Regions from separate parts of the Colwellia sp. MB3u-4 genome, predicted to be linked through region 1. Evidence: predicted binding sites of a transcription regulator. Region 1 holds the regulator's gene; each other region holds the start of a gene.
The links. The regulator LexA, encoded in region 1, represses DNA repair genes until DNA is damaged. The targets are predictions, from matches to a motif close to TACTGTATNNNNATACAGTA.

Region 1 (4,542 bases):
AACAGGTGAAAAAAATTATAGAAAGTGATGTTGAAGGTGGTTTAATCACCGTTGAATTAGAAAACGGCGCTATCTTACAAACACGCTCAACCATTATTGCTACAGGCGCAAGATGGAGAGAAATGAACGTTACTGGTGAGCAAGAATACCGTGGTAAAGGTGTTGCTTATTGTCCGCACTGTGACGGACCATTATTTAAAGGCAAATCAGTTGCGGTGATTGGTGGCGGTAACTCAGGTATCGAGGCAGCCATTGATCTCGCTGGCTTAGTTAAGCATGTTACTGTTCTTGAATTTGATAGCGTACTACGCGCTGATGCAGTATTACAAAATAAAGCGCGTTCGTTGCCAAATATCGAGATTATTGTTAATGCTCAAACTACCGAAGTATTAGGTAATGGCAAGCATGTTACTGGACTAAACTACCTTAATCGTGCAACAGATAAGCAAGAGAATGTCGAACTTGCGGGTATTTTCGTACAAATTGGTTTAGTGCCAAATTCAAAGTTTTTGCAAGGAACTGTTGATTTAACCGAGCGAGGCGAGGTGATCATTAACCACAAAGGCGAAACCAATATTGCGGGTGTTTATGCGGCGGGCGATGTAACAAACACGCCATTTAAGCAAATTATTATCGCTATGGGCAGTGGTGCAACAGCAGCATTAGGTGCATTCGATTATTTAATTAGAACACCGAACCCGCTTGAAAACACTGAAAGCGTTAGCGAAGCTGCAGCCTAATAGCGCATTATTTCCTAGCTTAAATTAACACTGAAACGCCAGTGCAATAAGTACTCAAAAAATAAACGCTATCGTTGGCAAGGGTAGCGTTTTTTCGTTAATAGCGCGCTTGCTGTTGCACTGATTTAACCTTCCCCCCATGTAGGTTCCATGCAGGCGTGATATAGCTTGGACTTTAGTTCATCAAGTTAAATGAAGTTTAACCGTTTTTGCTCGAAGCTCATAAGCGGGTTGTGAAACATAGCTAATTTATTCATCAAATAAACCCGTTACTGCTTGGCGCACTTCATTAACCACAGCTCTAACACTTTCCATGCGCGCGTAACCGGCACGACAAAGTAATGATATTTCACGCACCGGTTGTGGGCTTTCAAAAGGAATGTAATGAATATGCTTCTGTGGAGCATAATTAATTGTCGCCAACTGTGGTAGCAGGGTAATACCCATATTACTGGCCACCATATAACGTAAGGTTTCAAGACTGGTGGCTCGAAAACTATGATCTTCCTCCGCACCAGCACTAAAGCAATAGCCCATGGCTTGATCTCTCAAACAATGGCCATCTTCTAAAGTGAGGATTTTTTGATTATGTAAATCATCAAATGTTACTTTAGTTTTATTAGCCAGTGGATGTGAAGGAGACGTGGCCATCACCAATGGCTCGGTGAATAAATCGTAACGTTCAAAACGCGCCATTTCTGGCAACCAAGGCAAAATTAAAATATCGAGTTTACCTGTTTCCAATTGTTGCAGTAAATCTTGGGTTCTATTTTCATGTAAATAGAAGTTTATTTTAGCTAGATTGCTGTTTAGTGCCGGCATAATATGCGGCAATATATATGGCGCTAACGTCGGTATTAAGCCTATATGTAAATCACCTGACAGTGGATCAAGTAGCGCTTTTGCCGCTTCTTCAAAGTTATTCGCGGCGTTAAGTACTTGCCGAGCTTGTTGTACTAACTTTTCTCCTGCGGGTGTTAGCATAACATTGCGCGGTTGGCGTTCAATTAAGGTTAGCTTAAGGCGTTGTTCTAGTTTTTGAATTTGACCACTTAGCGTTGGTTGACTAACAAAGCAAGCCTCAGCGGCATGGCCAAAATGCTTATATTCGGCAATGGCGGTTAGATATTCTAAATCACGAATTTTTATCATAGTTTAAATCTATTGATATAAGGTAGTTAATAGCTAAATTTATGTTAGCTTAAGGTACTGAGTTTAGCTAGCATATTGAAAAGCAAAGCCTGCACTGAAGCGTTAATACCCAGACTAAACCATGTTTGCAAAGGCTAAAACTTGCTAACGACGTGGTTAATTGAGGCGCTTATTGCATCACTGCATATTTAAGCCGTTGTTTAAAATGACTTAGGGTACTTTGAAATCTTGAAATCTTGAAGAGTTAAGAAGTTGAGGGAGATTGAAGCATTATAGCTTTGATCGCTCATAGGCCGGAATGTTAATAAAATTTTCATCACCTTTGGCAACCGCTTCTTTTAAGCTCGCTTTTCTATTTTGGCGAGACTCAATACTTTCACCAAATACCTGAAAGTGAGCTTGCGCGATAACATCGACAGCCTCTACATGAGATATAACGCCTAACGCTTTACCCGCATGGATAAAGCCTTCAACTCTGAATTTTTGCTTATCATCTTTTTTATGATTTTTTGCGAGGCTAAAAACTTTTAGTAATTGTGCTTGGCAACAATCTAAATATTCGTGTTTATTCATTATCTTCCATTCACCTTCTAAGGTTGATTTACCTATATACCTGCTGTTTAAGCAAGGTTAATAGTTATATTTATGGGTATTTTTAATGACCTTAATCGTGAAAGCCGCTTTACAACAATATGGATTGAGCACTTAATTTTTTGCTAACATCACTAATTGCAACTAAAGCCCAAACTAGCAAAGGCGACTGATTATTTTCTTGCGTTTATTTACAGCCTGTATACAATAACAGTAATACTGTGTAAAAATACAGGCTTGCTCTTAAGTAGCTTAAGGAACAACTATGCGCCCTTTAACACCCAGACAACAGCAGATTTTTGATCTGATCCGAGAAAAAATTTCTGATACAGGTATGCCACCAACACGTGCCGAAATTGCTACTTGTTTTGGTTTTAAGTCGGCCAATGCAGCAGAAGAACATTTAAAAGCGCTAGCGAAGAAAGGCTATATTGAAATGCTACCTGGCACATCGCGTGGTATTCGTCTTGCACAAGAGTTTATCGCTGAAGATGGTTTGCCACTTATTGGCCGTGTGGCAGCCGGTGAGCCTATTTTGGCACAAGAACATGTTGAGCAGCATTACAAAGTTGATGGCAATTTATTTCATCCTCCGGCTGATTATTTATTGCGTGTTAATGGCGAGAGCATGAAAGATATCGGCATTATGGATGGCGACTTGTTGGCCGTTCATCAAACAACCGACGTGCAAAATGGTCAAGTGATTGTTGCTCGTGTAGAAGACGATGTTACCGTTAAGCGTTTTAAACGTGAGGGCAATGTGGTTTATTTACATGCTGAAAATGAAGATTTTGCACCGATTAAGGTCGATTTAAAGTCTCAGCAATTTAATATCGAAGGCCTAGCCGTTGGTGTTATTCGCGCGGCTGATTGGATGTAGTTCACGTTTCATTTACTTCATAAATGCTAATACTTAGCTAAACTAGATTTTCCTACACTATTTTTTCCTAAATTATATTTCGCAGATTTAACTATCACTTGGTTTAATTCAAGGTGTTAAAATCTGCGTATTCCACATGCTTGATAACCATTTATCTACCTAATATGTAGCTAAATTTTTTTGGTTAGAGCTATCCTTCTGTTCGGCAATAAATACCGCTAATAGCTTGCTTTTTATACAGCAAATTTCTGTGTTGATTATTTATTATTCAGCATGAAAAACAGGCTTTGAACAAAACATGAACATTGCAGCCATCCTTTTAAAAATCTACTTATCGTCCGGTTTAGGGCTTTTACTCTATTGTATTTACTGGTTTTTATTTATCATGCTTTTGAAATTAAAAATTGACCCCTATCAAGTTTTAAGTAATTCTAGTCTGGAAAACGTACAAAAAAAACAATAGGGCGCAATTGACAACTGTTGATTAATGCGTCACTTAAATAATAATAAATGTATGCGCTAACTAGCCGGTTTTCATAATGAAAATACGTTATTTGGCCTAAATTAAAGGTGAAGGAGATGTCGTGTGAAAAGACGTAACCTAGGTTTGCTGTTGCTAGGGGGCTTGTTGTCTAGTTCAGTGTGGGCAGATATGTCGCTGAACCTAACCAAAGGTGTTACTGAGGTTAGTAGAGACGTATATGATTTACATATGCTGGTGCTGTATATCTGTACTGGTATTGGTATTGTGGTCTTTGGTGCAATGTTTTGGTCTATGGTGTTTCACCGTAAATCAAAAGGTTTCAAACCAGCAACCTTTCATGAAAGCACAAAAGTTGAAATTCTTTGGACGGCGATCCCTGTCGTTATTCTAATTGCTATGGCTTTTCCTGCCACTATTACGCTTATCGATATGGAAAATAACGATGATGCGGACTTAACCATTCAAGTAACGGGTTCTCAGTGGAAATGGCATTATAAATATTTTGATCAAGACCTTGAGTTTTATTCAGTGCTTTCTACCCCGCGTGAACAATACGAAAACCAAGATGGTACCTCAGCAGAAAAAGGTGAACATTACCTGTTAGAAGTTGATCGTCCTTTGGTTATTCCAACCAATAAAAAAGTGCGTTTTGTTATTACTTCTGATGATGTTATCCATGCTTGGTGGGTACCGGC
Region 2 (4,542 bases), on a different contig from region 1:
TATTTACGGTGCGAAGGGCATGCCATGGTTAAAAGTTAATGATCTTGATGCCGGTCTTGAAGGTTTACAATCACCGATTTTAAAATTCTTAGATGAAGCCGCCGTTAATGCCTTATTAACCCGTACTCATGCTAAAACCGGCGATATTATTTTCTTCGGCTCAGACACTTACAATGTGGTGACTGAATCATTAGGTGCTTTGCGTTTAAAAGTGGGTGAAGAGCTTGAGTTATTGCAAGGTGATTGGAAACCATTGTGGGTTGTCGACTTTCCAATGTTTGAAGAAGCTGATGGCAACATGCATGCTATTCATCACCCGTTTACCGCGCCAACCAATTTAACCGCTGCTGAATTAGAAGCAAACCCAGTGGGTGCTTTGTCTGATGCCTATGACATGGTACTTAATGGCTGTGAATTAGGTGGTGGTTCAGTGCGTATTCATAATCAAGATATGCAAGCCGCTGTATTTCGCATTCTGGGTATTAGCGATGAAGAAGCGCAAGAAAAGTTTGGTTTCCTACTAGAAGCATTACAATACGGTGCGCCACCACATGCCGGTTTAGCCTTTGGTTTAGACCGTTTAGTGATGCTGATGACTGGAGCTAGTTCAATTCGTGATGTGATGGCATTCCCGAAAACAACAACTGCGGCGTGTCCGTTAACTAATGCGCCAGGTCATGCAAACCCAGCACAACTGGCTGAATTAGGCATTGCTTGTTTGGCAAAAGAAACTGATACTGAGCCAAAAGCAGAATAACGTCGGTTAGAAAAATTTTAACGTGATTAAGCGTTAATGTTAAAACAATTAAAACGCACGAATTAATGCTACTTAGGCCTTATTCGTGCGTTTTTTTTCAATAGTATTATTTTAAAGTTAACGCTTTTATTAAGGTAAATAACGAGTGAGTATTATTTTAGGTATTGACCCAGGGTCACGTTTAACCGGCTATGGCGTCATTAAACAATCGGGCCGTAACTTTACCTATTTAGGCAGTGGTTGTATTAAAGCCACAGCGGCAGGTGAAGATTTAGGTATGCGCTTGCAAACAATTTTTGCTGGCGTTAGTGAGCTTATCTTGCAATTTCAACCTGACATGTTTGCTATTGAGCAAGTCTTTATGGCGAAAAATCCTGATTCTGCATTAAAGTTAGGCCAAGCCAGAGGTGCGGCTATTGTTGCGGCGACGAACAATGGTTTAACGATTGCAGAATACTCTGCTAGACAAATTAAGCAATCGGTTGTGGGTACAGGTGCGGCAGATAAAACTCAAGTGCAACACATGGTGAAAACTATTTTGAAATTACCGGGCACACCTCAAGCTGATGCCGCCGATGCACTGGCCGTTGCACTTTGTCATGCGCACAGTCACGACTCGATCAGTAAACTCTCAGGCCAAGCCACTAAAACAGTACGTGGACGCTTACGCTAATAGCTATTTGTTTAGTATTATCGTTATTTGCGCACCGCTTTAAATAATTCAGGGCGTAAACTTTACTGTATAAATATCTAGTGGTATGGTGTTGTCATATAGTATATCAAGCAAAGGTTAAGCCGTGATTGGACGTTTACGTGGCATATTAATAGAAAAAATGGCCCCCGAAATTTTAATTGAATGTAATGGTGTTGGCTATGAAGTGACAATGCCAATGACCAGTATTTATGCCCTTGGCGAGGTTAATCAAGAAGCGACTTTATATACCCACTTTGTGGTACGTGAAGATGCACAATTACTTTATGGCTTTGCTAATAAAGTGGAGCGTAAACTGTTTCGCTTACTGATCAAGGTTAATGGTGTTGGGCCTAAATTAGGTTTGGCTATTTTGTCAGGCATGTCTGCCGATCAATTTGTCAGTTGTGTTATACATGACGATTTAACCACCATAGTGAAAATACCCGGTGTTGGTAAAAAAACAGCGGAACGCTTGTTGATTGAAATGCGCGATAGATTAAAAGATTGGCAAACTGACAGCAGTGACGCTTTGGTGCATATGATGCCAACGGATGTTCATCAAGCCAATGCCTTTATCAGTGATAGTAAAGGCGATGCTATTAACGCCTTAGTTTCTTTAGGGTATAGTCAGCTACAAGCAGACAAAGCAGTTAAATCAGTTTTTCATCCTGACAAAAGTAGCGAAGATTTGATCCGTGGTGCCTTAAAAGCCATGTTATAAGTATTAATCACTTCGCCATATCGACGATAACAATTTTTAGCCGAACGTGATGACGATAAAATTTTTCAATGATTTTTTCAATGATTTTTTACAATGAGTAATACATGATAGAAGCAGACAGATTAATTGAACCCGTAGCCACCCGTGAAGATGAAACGGTTGACCGGGCTATTAGGCCTAAAATGTTGTCCGACTATACTGGGCAGGCTCATGTAAAGTCTCAAATGGAAATTTTCATTGCGGCGGCTTTGAAAAGACGCGAGCCGCTTGACCATTTGTTAATTTTTGGTCCACCGGGTTTAGGTAAAACCACCTTAGCCAATATTGTCGCCAATGAAATGGGCGTAAGTGTTCGGGCTACCTCAGGTCCGGTATTGGAAAAAGCCGGTGATTTGGCGGCATTACTGACTAACCTTGAAGAAAATGATGTCTTGTTTATCGATGAAATTCATCGTTTAAGTCCTGTGGTAGAAGAAATTCTTTACCCAGCAATGGAAGATTATCAGTTAGATATTATGATCGGCGAAGGGCCAGCAGCCCGCTCTATAAAACTTGATTTACCGCCCTTTACCTTAATTGGTGCAACAACTCGCGCAGGCGCGTTAACCTCACCACTTCGCGATCGTTTCGGGATAGTGCAACGGCTAGAATTTTATAACACGCAAGAGTTAACCGAAATTGTCATGCGTTCAGCACATTTCTTAGATTTAGACATTGCTCAAGCGGGAGCATTTGAAGTCGCAAGGCGTTCTCGTGGTACACCGCGAATTGCTAATCGCTTATTACGCAGAGTCAGAGATTACGCGGATGTAAAAACTGACGGTATAGTCAGTAAAGCAACCGCTGCTAGTGCCTTAGATATGTTAGAGGTAGATAATGAAGGTTTCGATTTAATGGACCGGAAATTATTGGAAGCGATCATTGATAAATTTGCCGGCGGCCCCGTTGGTCTTGATAACATTGCCGCTGCCATTGGCGAAGAACGTGAAACCATTGAAGATGTATTAGAGCCTTTTTTAATCCAGCAAGGTTTTTTACAACGCACACCGCGCGGGCGAATTGCTACAAGTAGAGCTTATCTGCACTTTGGCTTAGACTTTCCAAGTTAACTGCTAAGTTTTTACCGTTATAAAAAGCACCTTAGGGTGCTTTTTATGTTCAGGATGAACGGTATGGCGTGGTCACATGGATGTGAAAGAACGTCGATGTTTATTCTTTGAATTTTAAGTAAAAAAAAGCCCACATAAATCTATGTGGGCCAACTTAAAATATAAGCTGCTAAAAGGAAATGGGGATCCTAGAAAATATATAACAGAGAAAGGTAACAACACCTATCAAAACATTTGTGGGCTAAGATGAAAAATGTAAAAAACAAAATTCGTGCGCTAGCTCAAACAACAAGGCTATTCTAGTCCGATGAGTTGAGCAACACAAACAAAAATAATTTATGTTAATCATTAGGAAAACTAATGCGAAATAAATTATAGTAATCTTGCATTAATATAAGGAGAGTAACCATTTACAGTCGCTGATCAGTAATGATTTTTTATAATATTAGACTAATAAAAGATCCGTAATTAGATTTATTGTTGAAATTTTTACAAAGAAAGTACCTTAGCTCTTGTTCCGTGTGAGCTTTATCTATTAAGATAAGCACTTGAAAATTTTATACTAAGATAAATCGAAAAATTTAATGTCATTAAGCAGTCATCAACACACCGTACGTGTTTACTATGAAGATACCGATGCCGGTGGTATCGTTTATTACGCGAACTATTTAAAGTTTTTTGAACGCGCTAGAACAGAATGGCTGCGCGAACTTGGCATTAATCAATCAATATTTTTAGAACAAAATATCGGTTTTGTGGTCACAAAGGTGGCAATGGACAATAAGGCATCAGCAAAACTTGATGACTTGCTAACAATGACCACAACAATAAGCCGATTAAAGTCTGCGAGTTTGGTATTTTCACAGCAACTTGTGAACCAGAACCAGATAACATTATGTACGGCTGAGATTAAAGTCGCTTGTGTTAACTTGGCTCTAGCAAAACCTAAACCTTGTACTATCCCCAAAAGCATATTAGGAGCATTAAAACGTGTCAGCTGAAATTTCGTTTTTTGATTTATTTTTACAGGCCAGTTTATTAGTTCAGCTGGTCATGTTGACCTTATTAGGATTTTCAATTGCCTGTTGGACCATGATTTTTCAACGTCGTAAAGTATTGCTTGCAGCTAAAATACAATTAAAAGACTTTGAAGACAAATTTTGGAGTGGGGCTGATTTAAGTAAGCTCTACAGTGAAGTTTCTGCCAAAGAGCATATTGACGGTATTGAAAGTCTTTTTGTTTCTGGTTTTCGTGAATTTG
Region 3 (4,542 bases), on a different contig from region 1:
GCGGTGGTTAAAATCGCCATCAGTGTTGTTGGCGAGGCTAACCAAACGCGTTTTTTATTGGCATAATCAACCAAGTCACCGTGGTGTGCATGTATTTCTGCAAAAATAGCTTCTGCTGGAATAAACATTATCGCGCCATCGGCGGTTTCTTTTTCAATGAGATATTTATCGCTGATATCATTAATATGCTTCTTAATATCAATTTTAAATTGCCGCTCGGCTGCTTTACGCTCAAATTCACCTAAGGTATTGTCAGCCATTTTTTTAAAGCTTTCTAGCGGAAACTTGGAGTCAACCACCACATTACCGGTTGGCTTAGGTAGAAACAAAATACAGTCAGCAATTTTACCGTTTGACAAGGTATGTTGCAGTGAAAAGTGCTGTTCCGGTAATACGTTACGAATTAAAGCATTTAACTGTACTTCGCCAAAAGCACCACGTGAGCGTTTATCTGACAGTACTTCTTGCAAGCTCACCACATTCGTGGACAGTTCAGTAATTTTTTTCTGTGCATCATCAATCAAAGCTAATCGTTGTAAAATGTCATTAAAGGTTTTGGTGGTTTTTTCGAAGCCTTCGGCTAAACGCTTTTCGACCTGGCCACTAATATCTTTTAGACGGTTATCAGTTGAAATCGTTAAGTCATCAATTCTTTTAGCCATTTGCTCACTGGATAAATGCAGTGATTTTGCCATTTCTTCTCGGCCAAGTTTAGAGGTTGCTGTAAGTTGGCTGGATAATTGTTCTGTGGCGTTGCGTTGATTATCATTAAAAGTGATGTGGTGTTCATATAAGGTCTTTTTAAGTTGCTCACTATGGCTATATAGTTGCTGTGCTTGTTTTTCACCTTGCTCACCATGTTGGCGTAATAATTTTAATTTAAAATCGGAAATTTGCTGCTCAAAGTAGGTTTTCAGTTCACTTTGCTGATGAGCTAATTGTTGATGATTAAAACTTAATTGTTGTTGTAGTTGCTGCTGATTATTGCCGTTAACTTCATAACTAAGGTTTACTTTTTCAACTAACTGCTGCAAAAGTTGCTGCTGTGCTAAAGAGGATACTTGGCTATTTTTTACTTGGCGAAATAAAACTAAAACACTGATAATTAAACTAATAATTAACACTAACACCATCAAAACCAAGACAGGAAAATTATCTAAAGCTAACCAAGGTGAATTGAATGGGAAGTTAAGTGGCGGGTTAAGTGAAGAAGTGAGTGAAGAGTTGGATAGTGAATTCATTGTAAAGCCAAATACTGTAAATATTAACAGTTATTAAAGCATACTTTATTAATAAGGTTAATCGTTATTTAACATCAACTCGGGTCAGTTAATGAAGACATCTTTAGCCAATATAAACAATTTATCAATAACCTAAAAAGACACGTTTAAATTTTGGTGTTTTTGGCTAGTTGTATTGATATTAAGTTGCCTTTATTTTGACCAAAAAAAAACGCCCTAATGGGCGTTTAGACTAATCTAACGGGTTATTTTTCTTTTGATTTTCTGTCTAGCTCTTCAATTTTTACTTGCCAAATTGCTGGACCAGTAACATGAACTGATTCACCTAAACTATCCACGGCGACAGTGACTGGCATATCTTCAACCACAAATTCGTAAATAGCTTCCATACCCATATCTTCAAAAGCCACTACTTTTGCTTTCTTAATAGCTTTAGAAACTAAATAGGCTGCGCCGCCCACCGCCATTAAATAGACCGACTTATGATTTTTAATCGACTGAACGGTTTCAGGGCCACGTTCGGCTTTACCGATAGTGCCTAGCAAACCCGTTTCTGCTAGCATCATTTCAGTAAACTTATCCATACGGGTTGCTGTTGTTGGTCCTGCTGGGCCTACTGCTTCATCACCTATCGCATCAACCGGACCCACGTAATAAATAAATTTATCAGTAAAGTCAACCGGCAGTTTCTCTCCGGCAGCTAACATGTCTTGAATGCGTTTATGGGCCGCGTCACGACCGGTTAAAATGGTGCCGCTAAGTAAAACGGTTTCGCCGGTTTTCCAGCTACTTATATCCGCTTTTGATAACTCATCAACGTTAACACGACGAACATTTTCACCCACTTCCCAGGTAATTTCTGGCCAATCTTCTAATTTAGGTGGCGTTAAGTCGGCAGGACCCGAGCCGTCAAGATGAAAGTGTACATGACGAGTTGCCGCGCAATTTGGGATCATCACTACGGGTTTTGACGCCGCATGAGTCGGCACTGACATGATTTTGATATCAACAACCGTTGTTAAACCCCCTAAGCCTTGCGCGCCAATACCGAGTTTATTTACCCTATCGTAAATTTCTAAACGTAATTCTTCTTCCGCATTTTCTGGACCACGGTCGATAAGGTCTTGAATATTTACGGGTTCCATTAAGCTTTCTTTAGCTAATACACCCGCTTTTTCAGCCGTTCCACCAATACCTATACCCAGCATGCCGGGCGGACACCAACCAGCGCCCATAGTGGGTAAAGTTTTAACAACCCAGTCGGCAATAGAATCACTTGGGTTTAACATCGCCATTTTAGATTTGTTTTCACTGCCGCCGCCTTTGGCCGCGATCATCACGTCTATCTGATCACCTGGCACCATCTCAATATGCACAACCGCTGGCGTATTATCTTTCGTGTTGATGCGCTTACCTGCAGGGTCAGAAACGATAGATGCACGTAATGGGTTATCAGGATTAAGATAAGCACGACGAGTACCTTCATCCACCATTTGCTGCACTGTCATATCCGTGTTATCCCACTGCACAGCCATACCCACTTTGACGAAACAGGTAACAATACCGGTATCTTGACAAATAGGTCGCTTGCCATGAGCCGACATACGCGAATTAATTAAGATTTGCGCAATGGCATCTTTAGCTGCCTGGCTTTCTTCTTTGTGGTAAGCCTTTTCAAGTGCTTGAATAAAATCTAGCGGATGGTAGTAAGAAATATATTGCAGCGCGTCTGCAACACTTTCGATTAAATCTTTTTGTTTAATAATGGCCATAACGGTCTCTTTTTTATTAATTGGGCGAGAGAAGAGTTGAAAGTTATAAATTTGCCGATATCATACCTTGCTTGTTAAAGACCTACTAGTATCAAATGGTCTAATAATAGCGATCAAATATAGCAACCCCACTTCGAACTGCAGCATTGAATAACTCAAGGTAGTTTGAATATAATGACTTAACATAAAACCTGTGAGAATATTTTGCCGACTAATTCCCCAACGCAGCTATCCGCTAAATTACTGCAGCTTGATCTAAGCTTTGATAGTCAGTCACTTTTTGCCACACTTGCTGAGCAACCTTGGGCAATGTGGTTAGACTCCTGTGAAAGTAGCCATGTTGATAGCCGCTATGACATTATGGTTTGGCAACCTCATACCACACTAACCACTGTCGGTAATGTGACTCGCATTAATCATAAACTCGACAACAGTGAGTATCACAGTCATGACGACCCATTATTGTTGTTAAAACGTGAACAAAAGGCGATCTTTAGTCATCTCGAGATTACTGAACACGACTTGCCTTTTAAAGGCGGTGCAGTCGGCTATTTCGCCTACGATTTAGGTAAACGTTTTGAGGCCATAAAACAGCAAAACAGTAAAGATATTGATATACCTGAAATGGCCATTGGTATCTACCAACATGCGGTAATCTATGATCGAAAATTACAACAATTTTGGTTGTTATGTCTTGATGAACAAAGAGCGGATTTTATTGCATTTTTTAACCGCGCCCTTTTACAAAATAAAGCGCAAGCTACTGAACAAGTCGTTGAGCTAAAAGCGCCAGAAAATAATTTCAAGTTAACTACGCCCTGGCAATCAAATATGGCGCCTGAACAATATCGCGATAAATTTAAGCAAGTGCATGACTACTTGCTGTCAGGCGATTGTTATCAAATCAATCTAGCCCAGCGTTTTACCGCCCAGTATACCGGTAGCGAATATCAAGCGTATTGTGCCTTGAGACAAGCAAACATAGCACCTTTCTCAGCTTTTTTACGTTTTGAGGAGAGTGCCATTTTAAGTATTTCACCTGAGCGATTTTTACAACTGGTCGATAATAAAGTACAAAGTAAGCCGATTAAAGGTACCCGCCCACGCAGCGATGATCCAGCCCAAGATCAAGCTAACGCCATTGAACTGCAGCAGGCCAGTAAAGATAAAGCAGAAAACCTGATGATAGTTGATCTGCTACGTAATGATATTAGTCGTGTTTGTCTACCCGGCACAGTAACCGTGCCAGCACTTTTTGCCATTGAAAGCTTTCCAGCCGTGCATCACTTAGTAAGCACGGTTGAAGGTAAGATAGACCCACAGTATGATGGCAGCGATTTATTACGTGCTGCGTTTCCTGGCGGTTCTATTACCGGTGCACCAAAAATAAGAGCCATGGATATCATAGAAGAATTAGAGCCTCACCAACGTAGTATTTATTGCGGCTCTATTGGATATTTGTCAGCTTGCGGTAATATGGATTCTAGCATCACCATTCGCACTTTAGTTTGTCACAATCAGCAAATACA

Region 2: the regulator LexA is predicted to act here: its motif matches at 1,494-1,513, upstream of ruvA (Holliday junction branch migration protein RuvA).
Region 3: the regulator LexA is predicted to act here: its motif matches at 1,254-1,273, upstream of H4J61_RS05220 (DNA recombination protein RmuC).

What each region holds. Positions count from the first base shown of each region.
Region 1 is NZ_JACGVE010000074.1:142,265-146,806, reverse strand. It holds gene ahpF (alkyl hydroperoxide reductase subunit F) at 1-740, shown strand, start outside; gene oxyR (DNA-binding transcriptional regulator OxyR) at 990-1,892, opposite strand; gene H4J61_RS06140 (hypothetical protein) at 2,163-2,465, opposite strand; gene lexA (transcriptional repressor LexA) at 2,749-3,363, shown strand; gene coxB (cytochrome c oxidase subunit II) at 3,950-4,542, shown strand, end outside.
Region 2 is NZ_JACGVE010000081.1:7,026-11,567, reverse strand. It holds gene aspS (aspartate--tRNA ligase) at 1-757, shown strand, start outside; gene ruvC (crossover junction endodeoxyribonuclease RuvC) at 903-1,430, shown strand; gene ruvA (Holliday junction branch migration protein RuvA) at 1,555-2,172, shown strand; gene ruvB (Holliday junction branch migration DNA helicase RuvB) at 2,277-3,281, shown strand; gene ybgC (tol-pal system-associated acyl-CoA thioesterase) at 3,866-4,282, shown strand; gene tolQ (protein TolQ) at 4,272-4,542, shown strand, end outside.
Region 3 is NZ_JACGVE010000072.1:7,870-12,411, reverse strand. It holds gene H4J61_RS05220 (DNA recombination protein RmuC) at 1-1,241, opposite strand, end outside; gene H4J61_RS05215 (fumarate hydratase) at 1,487-3,013, opposite strand; gene pabB (aminodeoxychorismate synthase component I) at 3,218-4,542, shown strand, end outside.